DNA from 3 places in the Streptomyces rectiverticillatus genome. Region 3 is predicted to be linked to each of the others. Evidence: riboswitches for the same ligand, from Rfam matches in the RefSeq annotation. Region 3 holds a riboswitch; each other region holds the start of a gene.
What was found. Region 3 has a riboswitch for cobalamin ahead of FGW37_RS07740 (cobalamin biosynthesis protein). Riboswitches for the same ligand answer to the same signal wherever they lie in the genome.
Positions count from the first base shown of each region.

Region 1: linked by a shared signal. The riboswitch ahead of FGW37_RS21650 (ribonucleoside-diphosphate reductase subunit alpha) and the one ahead of FGW37_RS07740 (cobalamin biosynthesis protein) in region 3 are both predicted to bind cobalamin.
Region 2: linked by a shared signal. The riboswitch ahead of metE (5-methyltetrahydropteroyltriglutamate--homocysteine S-methyltransferase) and the one ahead of FGW37_RS07740 (cobalamin biosynthesis protein) in region 3 are both predicted to bind cobalamin.

Region 1 covers NZ_CP040752.1:4,929,825-4,933,091, reverse strand. The annotation lists gene mctP (monocarboxylate uptake permease MctP) at 1-1,194, shown strand, start outside; adenosylcobalamin-variant (AdoCbl-variant) riboswitch at 1,422-1,522, shown strand; gene FGW37_RS21650 (ribonucleoside-diphosphate reductase subunit alpha) at 1,695-3,267, shown strand, end outside.
Region 2 covers NZ_CP040752.1:568,032-571,298, forward strand. The annotation lists gene FGW37_RS02270 (hypothetical protein) at 22-369, opposite strand; gene FGW37_RS02275 (hypothetical protein) at 584-976, shown strand; cobalamin riboswitch at 1,057-1,267, shown strand; gene metE (5-methyltetrahydropteroyltriglutamate--homocysteine S-methyltransferase) at 1,448-3,267, shown strand, end outside.
Region 3 covers NZ_CP040752.1:1,827,404-1,830,670, forward strand. The annotation lists gene FGW37_RS07730 (inorganic phosphate transporter) at 1-1,233, shown strand, start outside; gene FGW37_RS07735 (hypothetical protein) at 1,260-1,490, shown strand; cobalamin riboswitch at 1,679-1,798, shown strand; gene FGW37_RS07740 (cobalamin biosynthesis protein) at 1,927-2,892, shown strand; gene FGW37_RS07745 (cobyric acid synthase) at 2,922-3,267, shown strand, end outside.

The DNA.
Region 1 (3,267 bases), 3.1 Mb from region 3:
GCGCTGCAGCTCGTCGGCATCCAGGCGGTCCTGGACGTGCTGGGCGTGGGTGGCGGGTCGAACTGGTTTATGAAGGATCTGCCGCTGCTCATCGCCTTCGGCGTGCTCGCGGCCTACACCTACTCCTCCGGGCTGCGGGCGCCCGCGCTGATCGCCTTCGTCAAGGACGCGCTGATCTACATCGTGATCATCGTGGCGATCATCTACATCCCCATCAAGCTGGGCGGTTTCGACCACATCTTCAGCAAGGCGGGCGAAGCGTTCGCGGTCAAGAACCCGGAGACCGGAAAGCCGCGCGGCGCCCTGGTGAGCGGTCCGGACGCGCAGTGGGCGTACGCGACGCTCGCGCTCGGCTCGGCGATGGCGCTCTTCCTCTACCCCCACTCGGTGACCGCGGTTCTCTCCAGCAAAGGCCGCAACGTCATCCGCCGCAACACCACGATCCTGCCGCTGTACTCCCTGATGCTGGGCCTGCTCGCGATGCTCGGCTTCATGGCCATCGCCGCGGGGATCAAGGTGAAGAACGGGCAGCTCGCGATCCCCCAGCTGTTCGAGAACATGTTCCCGGACTGGTTCACGGGCGTGGCCTTCGCCGCCATCGGCATCGGCGCCCTGGTCCCGGCCGCGATCATGTCGATCGCCGCGGCGAACCTTTTCACCCGCAACATCTACAAGGACTTCATCCGGCCGGACGCCTCGCCCGGGCACGAGGCGAAGGTCTCCAAGCTCGCCTCGCTGCTGGTGAAGGTCGGCGCGCTCGTCTTCGTCCTCACCATGGACAAGACCGTCGCCATCAACTTCCAGCTGCTCGGTGGCATCTGGATCCTGCAGACCGTCCCCGCGCTCGTGGGCGGGCTCTTCACCCGCTGGTTCCACCGCTGGGCCCTGCTGGCCGGCTGGGCCGCAGGGATGGGGTACGGCACCTGGAAGGCGTACGACACGCCGAGCGCGACGCAGGATCATTTCGGGAATACCAACCTCATCCCCCTTATTGGAGAAAAGGGCTATATCGGGCTCACCGCCTTCGCGCTCAATGTGATCGTCGTCATCGTTCTGACGTTCGCCCTGAAGGCGCTCCGCGTGCCGGACGGCACGGACGAGACCACGGCGGCGGACTACACGGCGGACGCCGGCGACCCCGGGGTCCGGAGCGAGCTCCCGCCGGCCACCGCAGGGGCCCCTGGAGGCCATTAGAGCGACCCTCCGCGGGGCCCTCGCCCCGCGGAGCCGACCGGGCCGTCACGCCCCCCTGGAAGGGGCGTGACGGCCCTTCGCCGTGCCCCGCGCCCGACCCCCCTCCGACCTGCGAACCCACCCTCAACACCGGGGCCTGATAACACATTCCGACCCATGCGCTTACCGCGCGACACAACATGTGGGGGCGCGTGCGAGGGGCGGCACTAGATGTATGCTCGTCCTCGCTGTCGTCGCAGGGGAATCCGGTGAAAATCCGGAACTGTCCCGCAACGGTGCATGTATGCCGTTAAGCCGCGCATGCAGGAGTCCGAGTACCTGCCGGCAGCACGCCCTCCACCGAGCCTGCCCTGGGCTCGGCTATGGGCGTTGAATTCGTCCGGGCCTCGCGGGTTGGGCCGGCGGACGCCTACGAGGCATGCCCTGGTCCATCAGGCGTGCCCGTGCGCGACCGTCGTGCCCTCCCGCCGGCCCACCCAGCCGAGCGAGGGAGAGCCTCAGTGACCATCGCGCCCGCAGACCCGGTTTCAGGGTCCGTCTCAGTGACTGCGGAAGAAGCGACCGGCGGCCCCGGGACCGCGCTGCTGCGCACCCTGACCGACCTCACCGCCGACCTTCCCGCCACCGACCCGGGCAAGGTCGCCGCCGCCGCGCTGCGGGGCCGGAGCGCGAGCTCGGACGAGGCCGAGCTGCGCTCCCTCGCCACCGAGGCCGCCGCCGGGCTGATCGCCGAGGAGCCCGAGTACTCCAAGCTCGCCGCCCGGCTGCTCACCCGCGCGATCGCCGATGAGGCCGCCGGCCAGGGCGCCACGTCCTTCTCCGCCTCGGTCGCCGTCGGCCACCGGGAAGGCCTGATCGCGGACGACACCGCCGCCTTCGTGGCCACCCACGCCGCGCGCCTGGACGAGCTGGTCGAGACGGCCCTCGCCGACGGCGCCGACGACCGCTTCGGCTACTTCGGCCTGCGCACCCTGCACAGCCGCTACCTGCTGCGCCACCCGATCACCCGCAACGTGATCGAGACCCCGCAGCACTTCCTGCTGCGCGTGGCCTGCGGCCTGGCCGAGGACCACTCCGTGCGCGCCGTCGCCGACGTCGCCGAGCTGTACGGCCTGACGAGCACCCTGTCGTACCTGCCGTCCTCCCCCACGCTCTTCAACTCCGGCACCCGCCACCCGCAGATGTCGTCCTGCTACCTGCTGGACTCCCCGCTGGACGAGCTGGACTCGATCTACGACCGCTACCACCAGGTGGCGCGCCTGTCGAAGCACGCCGGCGGCATCGGCCTGTCGTACAGCCGCATCCGCTCGCGCGGCTCGCTGATCCGCGGCACCAACGGCCACTCCAACGGCATCGTGCCGTTCCTGCGCACCCTCGACGCCTCCGTCGCCGCCGTCAACCAGGGCGGCCGCCGCAAGGGCGCGGCCTGCGTCTACCTCGAGACCTGGCACGCCGACATCGAGGAGTTCCTGGAGCTCCGCGACAACACCGGTGAGGAGGCCCGCCGCACCCACAACCTCAACATCGCGCACTGGATCCCGGACGAGTTCATGCGCCGCGTCGAGGCCGACGCCGAGTGGTCGCTGTTCTCCCCGGCCGACACGCCCGACCTGGTCGACCTCTACGGCGACGAGTTCGACGCCGCGTACCGCAAGTACGAGGCCGAGGGCAAGGCCGTCAAGCAGATCCCGGCCCGCGTGCTCTACGCCCGCATGATGCGCACCCTCGCGCAGACCGGCAACGGCTGGATGACGTTCAAGGACGCCGCCAACCGCACCGCCAACCAGACGGCCGAGAAGGGCGCGGTCGTCCACTCCTCGAACCTCTGCACCGAGATCCTCGAGGTCACGAACGACGGCGAGACCGCGGTCTGCAACCTGGGCTCCGTCAACCTCGCGCAGCACCTCGGTGCCGGCGGCGAGATGGACTGGGAGAAGCTCGACCGCACGGTCCGCACGGCCGTCACCTTCCTCGACCGCGTCGTGGACATCAACTTCTACCCGACTGAGCAGGCCGGCAGCTCCAACAACCGCTGGCGCCCGGTGGGCCTGGGCCTGATGGGCCTGCAGGACG
Region 2 (3,267 bases), 1.3 Mb from region 3:
CAGGGGCCGGCGCGGGCCTTCTCAGCAGCGCAGGACGTCGTTGCGCGCGGGGCCGGCGGACGACGCGGGGCCCTCGGGGTCGGCCAGGGGCGACAGCGGGCAGGACGGGGCCGCCGGCGAGGCGGACGCCCGGAAGGGCGGGAGGCAGGAGCGCCTGGAGGGCGATACCGAGGAGCGGGGCGAACGGGTGTCCGCGACGCAGTCGTCGGTGGCGGCGAACTCCACGGAGACGGAGCTCTCCTCCGCGGGGCCCAGGGCGTAGACCGTACCGCTCCCTCCGGAGAACAGCAGGAGGACGGAGACCAGCACGGCGACGACGGCCCGCACGGCGGGCCGCCACGGCAGCGGCTCAGGACTCCACAGGTTCATGCACTAAGCGTAATCAGTCAATTACTTTCGGCGCATTCCACCGTTCGGGTGAGGCCGTTGAATCGGACGCTGCATCTTCGTGCGGGAGCCGGGCACCTGGCCCGGATGGTCGCACAGCCCGCGCCGGAGCACCCGGGCGCGCCGTACGGTCGAGGCAGGGCCTCTCCGCTCGGCGGCGGACCCCGAACACGGCCAGGACGGCGAAGGAGGAGCAGTGACGGATGCCCGGGAGAGTGCGGACCACGTCAGCGTGCATCTGACGGACTGCGGCCACCAGGACGCGGGCGCCGTCTTCGGCGTCCTCGAGGCGGTCTTCCCCGAGGCCGGGCCGCCGCGCGGCGAGACCGGGCCCGGCGCCCCCGGCGCCGGCCCCATGATCTGGTGCATGAGCGTCGACACCCGGACGCGCACCGGCGGCGACGCGGTGCAGCCCGCGGGGACACCCCTGGCGGGCACGGTGACCGCCGATCTCTTCGGCGCGGCGGACCCCGTCCGCCAGGTCAAGGAGGAGCTCGAACGGGCCTTCGCCGTCGAGCACCGCGGGCACGTCTCCGGCGAGCACGAGATGGAGCTGCGCCTGCGCCTGGCCACGCTAACGGCCTCCTGAGGAAGGCCTGTTCGCGCGTTACGTGTCCCATGCCACAGTCCGGTATCCGAACAGGTCTGTCCGTGGGCCCGTCCGGCACCATATGGTGACGGTGCAGCCGGTTCGCCCTGCTCGCCAGGCAGGCGCGTCGCAAGAGGGAACCCGGTGGGAATCCGGGACTGCCCCGCAGCGGTGAGCGGGAACGACCGCCGTCATACGCACTGGATCCGCACGGATCCGGGAAGCGACGGCCAGTAGGTGCCCTATGGCGTGCCCGCGAGTCCGAAGACCTGCCGACTGCCCGTGCGCTGCCGAGCGCACGGAGATCCCGGTGACCTCGAGGGCGGGTCGGCGCACATACCAGGCGGGCACGGACGGCGGCGCACACGCGACCGCACTCCGGTGGCAACCCGCCCGGTTCCGTCGTTCCTTCGCGCCTTCCGCCCGTCCCCCGGGGTCATGGACGCACGCACGCTCGCGAAGGAGAGTTCCGTGACCAGCAAGTCCGCAGCCGCGGCAGCCCAGGCCACCGTGTACGGCTATCCCCGTCAGGGCCGCAACCGTGAACTGAAGAAGGCGATCGAGGGGTACTGGAAGGGCCGCGTCACCGCGGGCGCCCTCCGGGACACCGCCGCCGCACTGCGCCGCACCAATTGGCAGCAGCTGGCCGATGCCGGCGTTCACGAAGTGCCCACGGGTGACTTCTCGCTCTACGACCACGTCCTGGACACCAGCGTCATGGTCGGCGCGATCCCCGCGCGGCACCGCGCGGCCGTCGAAGCCGACTCCCTCGACGGCTACTTCGCCATGGCCCGCGGCACCCAGGACGTGGCGCCGCTGGAGATGACCAAGTGGTTCGACACCAACTACCACTACCTGGTCCCCGAGCTCGGCCCCGATACGGTCTTCACCGCGGACTCCACCAAGCAGGTCGCCGAGCTGAAGGAAGCCCTGGCCCTCGGCCTGACCCCCCGTCCGGTCCTCGTCGGCCCCGTCACCTACCTGCTGCTGGCCAAGGCCGCACCCGGCGTCGCCGCCGACTTCGAACCGCTCACCCTCCTCGACCGGCTGCTGCCGGTGTACGCCGAGGTGCTCGCCGACCTGCGGGCCGCCGGGGCCGCCTGGGTGCAGCTCGACGAGCCCGCCCTGGTCCAGGACCGCTCCCCCGCCGAGCTGAACGCCGCCGGCCGCGCCTACCGCGACCTGGGCGGCCTCACGGACCGGCCCCGGCTGCTCGTCGCCTCCTACTTCGACCGGCTCGGTGAGGCCCTGCCCGTCCTCGCCAAGGCCCCCGTCGAGGGCCTCGCCCTGGACTTCACCGGGCCCGCCGCCGCCAACCTCGACGACCTCGCGGCCGTAGGCGGACTGCCCGGCAAGCGCCTCCTGGCCGGCGTCGTCAACGGCCGCAACGTGTGGATCAACGACTTCGAGAAGTCCCTGTCCACCCTCGGCACCCTCCTCGGCCTCGCCGACCGCGTCGACGTCTCCTCCTCCTGCTCCCTGCTGCACGTCCCGCTGGACACGGCGGCCGAGCGGGAGATCGACCCGCAGATCGTGCGCTGGCTCGCCTTCGCCCGCCAGAAGACGGCCGAGGTCGTCACCCTGGCCCGCGGCCTGGCGCAGGGCACCGACACCATCGCGGCCGAACTGGCCGCCAACCGCGCCGACCTGGCCTCCCGCTCCGGCTCGGCCATCACCCGCGACCCGGCCGTGCGCGCCCGCGCCGCGGCCGTCACCGACGCCGACGGCCGCCGCTCGCAGCCGTACGCCCGGCGGGCGGCCGCACAGCGCGCCCACCTCGGCCTGCCGCTGCTGCCGACCACCACCATCGGCTCCTTCCCGCAGACGACGGAGCTGCGCACCGCCCGCGCCGACCTGCGCGCCGGGCGGATCGACGAGGCCGCGTACGAGCGGCGCATCGAGGCCGAGATCCGCGAGGTCATCTCCTTCCAGGAGAAGGCCGGCATCGACGTCCTGGTGCACGGCGAGCCCGAGCGCAACGACATGGTGCAGTACTTCGCCGAGCAGCTGACGGGCTATCTGGCCACGCAGCACGGCTGGGTCCAGTCGTACGGCACGCGCTACGTCCGCCCGCCGATCCTCGCCGGCGACATCTCCCGCCCCGAGCCGATGACCGTGCGCTGGACCCGCTTCGCCCAGTCGGTGGCGGGCCGCCCGGTCAAGGGCATGCTGACCGGCCCGGTCACCATGCTCGCCTGGTCGTTCGTCCGCGACGACCAGCCGCTCGGCGAGACCGCCCGCCAGGTGGCCCTCGCCCTGCGCGACGAGGTGAACGACCTGGAGGCCGCCGG
Region 3 (3,267 bases):
CACATCACGCTTCTCATCGGGATCGTGATCGTCACGGCCTTGGTGTTCGACTTTACGAACGGCTTCCACGACACGGCCAACGCCATGGCCACCACCATCTCCACCGGGGCGCTCAAGCCCAAGGTCGCGGTGGCCATGTCGGCCGTGCTCAATCTCGTAGGCGCCTTCCTGTCCGTGGAGGTCGCGGCGACGATCTCCAAGGGCATCGTCGACGAATCAGGAATCCGGCCGGAGATCATCTTCGCCGGACTGGTCGGCGCGATCGTCTGGAACCTGCTCACCTGGCTCGCGGGCCTGCCCTCCAGTTCCTCGCACGCGCTGTTCGGCGGCCTGATCGGCGCGACCATCGCCTCGGTGGGCACCGGCGCCGTCCACGGTGACGCCGTCGTCATGAAGGTCCTCATCCCCGCCGTCGTCGCCCCGGTCGTGGCCGGCCTGGCGACCGTGCTGGCCACCCGCATGACCTACCGCCTGGCGCGCAACGCCGACCCCGAGGCCAGCGCCAAGGGCTACCGCGCCGGGCAGATCGCCTCGGCCGCCCTGGTCTCCCTCGCCCACGGCACCAACGACGCCCAGAAGACCATGGGCGTCATCACCCTCGCGCTGATCTCCGGCGGCGCCCTGGGCGTGGACGCCGACCCGCCGATGTGGGTCATCGCCTCCGCCGGCATCGCCATCGCGCTCGGCACCTACCTCGGCGGCTGGCGCATCATCCGCACCCTCGGCAAGGGCCTGGCCGACATCCAGCCGCCGCAGGGCTTCGCCGCCCAGACCGGCGCCGCCGTCACCATCCTGGCCTCCTCCCACATCGGCTTCGCGCTCTCCACGACCCAGGTCTGCTCCGGCGCCGTCATGGGCGCGGGCATGGGCCGCAAGGGCGGCGTGGTGCGCTGGTCCACCGCCGGCCGCATGATCGCCGCCTGGGGCCTGACCCTCCCGGCCGCCGGCCTCGTCGGCGCCGGCGCCGCGCTCCTGGCGGACCAGGGCGACTGGGGCGTGACCGCGGTCGCCGTCCTCGCGCTGGTCGCCTGCGGCGCGATCTGGGTGGCCTCGCGCCGCAAGCCGGTCACGCACGACAACGTCAACGACCTCAACGAGCCGCAGGGCGTCGTCCCGGCCCCGGCGGAGCCCGTCGGCGTGGTCACCGCGGCCCTCCAGGCCGTGTCGCCGCCGCCGGCCGGCCCCACCGCCGCCCCGGCCGCCGCCACCCCCGCCCCCGCGACGGCCGGCTGACCGCCGGGCAACGGAGGAGAACCACCATGAACATCGACTGGGCAGCACTCGGCCAGGTCTTCGGCGTCAGCCTCGTGGCCACCCTCGGCCTCGTGGCCGTCTTCACCCTCGGCATCGTGGGCACGTCCCGCAAGGCCGGGCCCACCGCCACCGCCCCGGCGGCCGGCCCGGGCGTGGTGGCGCGCACCGGCGCGTACGCCTGCTTCGCACTGTGCGCCGCGGCCGTGGGGTACGGCATCTACCTGATCGTGGCCTGACCGCCGGACCCGCTTCGACGGCCGGGGCTCCCCACCGGGGGCCCCGGCCGCTGCGTTTCCCTCCCGGGGGCCGCAGGCAGCCCCGGGCCGCTCGGCGTAGCCGGGGACGGCAGGTCGGGCCAGGTCAGAGGTGAGTTGACGGCGCCCGCGGCACATGGTGGACTTCCGGAGCCAAACGGCGACAGCAGAGGAAGCCGGTGTGAATCCGGCGCGGTCCCGCCACTGTCACCGGGGAGCGTCTCCCCCACGCGATGCCACGGCGGCGAGCCGGAAGGCCGGGGCGGCGCGGATCCGGGAGCCAGGAGACTCTGGTCGCCGGTCACGTCGAGCCAGGGCGCGGACCCTGAGTGAGGACACATCGTCATGCCCGGCGCCCGCCACCGAACGCCCCGCACACTCCCCTCCCCCCGCCGAGGCGTGACGGCGGTCTGAGCCGATGCGTGCCGATCCGATCGGTTTCGCGTGCGGCGCCGCCCTCGGCTTCCTCGGTGACCGCGTCCTGGGCGACCCCCGCCGCGGCCACCCCGTGGCCGCGTTCGGCCGCGCCGCCCAGGCCGTCGAGCAGCGCCTGTGGCGCGACCACCGCGGCCACGGCGCCGTGCACGCCCTGCTGTGCGCGGGCGGCGCCGCCGCCGGTGCCGCGCTGCTGGCGCGCGCCGCGCGCTCTTCCCGCCCCGCCGGCGTCGCCCTGACCGCCGCGGCCACCTGGGCCGTGCTCGGGGGCACCTCCCTGGGCCGCGAGGCCCGCGCCATCGGCGGCGCGCTCGCCGCCGGCGACGTGGACGTCGCCCGCGAGCGCCTGCCGCACCTGTGCGGGCGCGACCCGCAGGCCCTGGACGGGCAGCAGATCGCGCGCGCCGTCGTGGAGTCCGTCGCCGAGAACACCTCCGACGCCGTCGTCGGCGCGCTGGTGTGGGGCGCCCTGGGGGGCGTGCCGGGGCTGGTGGGCTTCCGGGCGGTGAACACGCTGGACGCGATGGTGGGCCACAAGTCCCCCCGCTACCGCCGCTTCGGCTGGGCCTCGGCCCGTCTCGACGACGTCGCCGGCTGGCCCGGCGCCCGTCTCACCGCGGCCCTCGCCGTCCTCGCGGGCCCGGATCCGCGCGGCGCCTGGCGGGTGGCCCGGCGGGACGCGTCCCGCCACCCCAGCCCCAACGCGGGCCCCGTGGAGGCCGCGTTCGCGGGCGCCCTCGGTGTGCGCCTGGGCGGCACCCTCGCGTACGCGGGCCGCGTCGAGCACCGTCCCGTGCTGGGGGCGGAGAACCGCCCGGTGGCCACGGACGACATCGAGCGCGCCGTACGCCTCTCGCACCGGATCTCCCTGCTGGCCCTGGGAACGGCCGTGGTGGGCAGGCTCTCTGTCGGAAGCTTCGCACGGTACGCACGGAGGAGGAGCCGGTGACGGCTGACAGGAGCGGGCCCGCGGGCCCGCTGGGCGGGGGCCTGCTGGTGGCCGGCACCACCTCGGACGCGGGCAAGAGCGTGGTGACGGCCGGCATCTGCCGCTGGCTGTCCCGCAAGGGCGTCAAGGTCGCGCCGTTCAAGGCGCAGAACATGTCGCTCAACTCGTTCGTGACGCGTGAGGGCGCGGAGATAGGCCGGGCCCAGGCCATGCAGGCGGCCGCGGCCCGCGTGGAGCCCAGCGCCCTCATGAACCCTGTGCTGCTCAAGCCGGGCGGCGACCGCAGCAGCCAGGTCGTGCTGATGGGCAAGCCGGTGGGCGAGCTCAGTGCGCGCGGCTATCACGCGGGCCGTCAGGAGCAGCTGTTCGGCACGG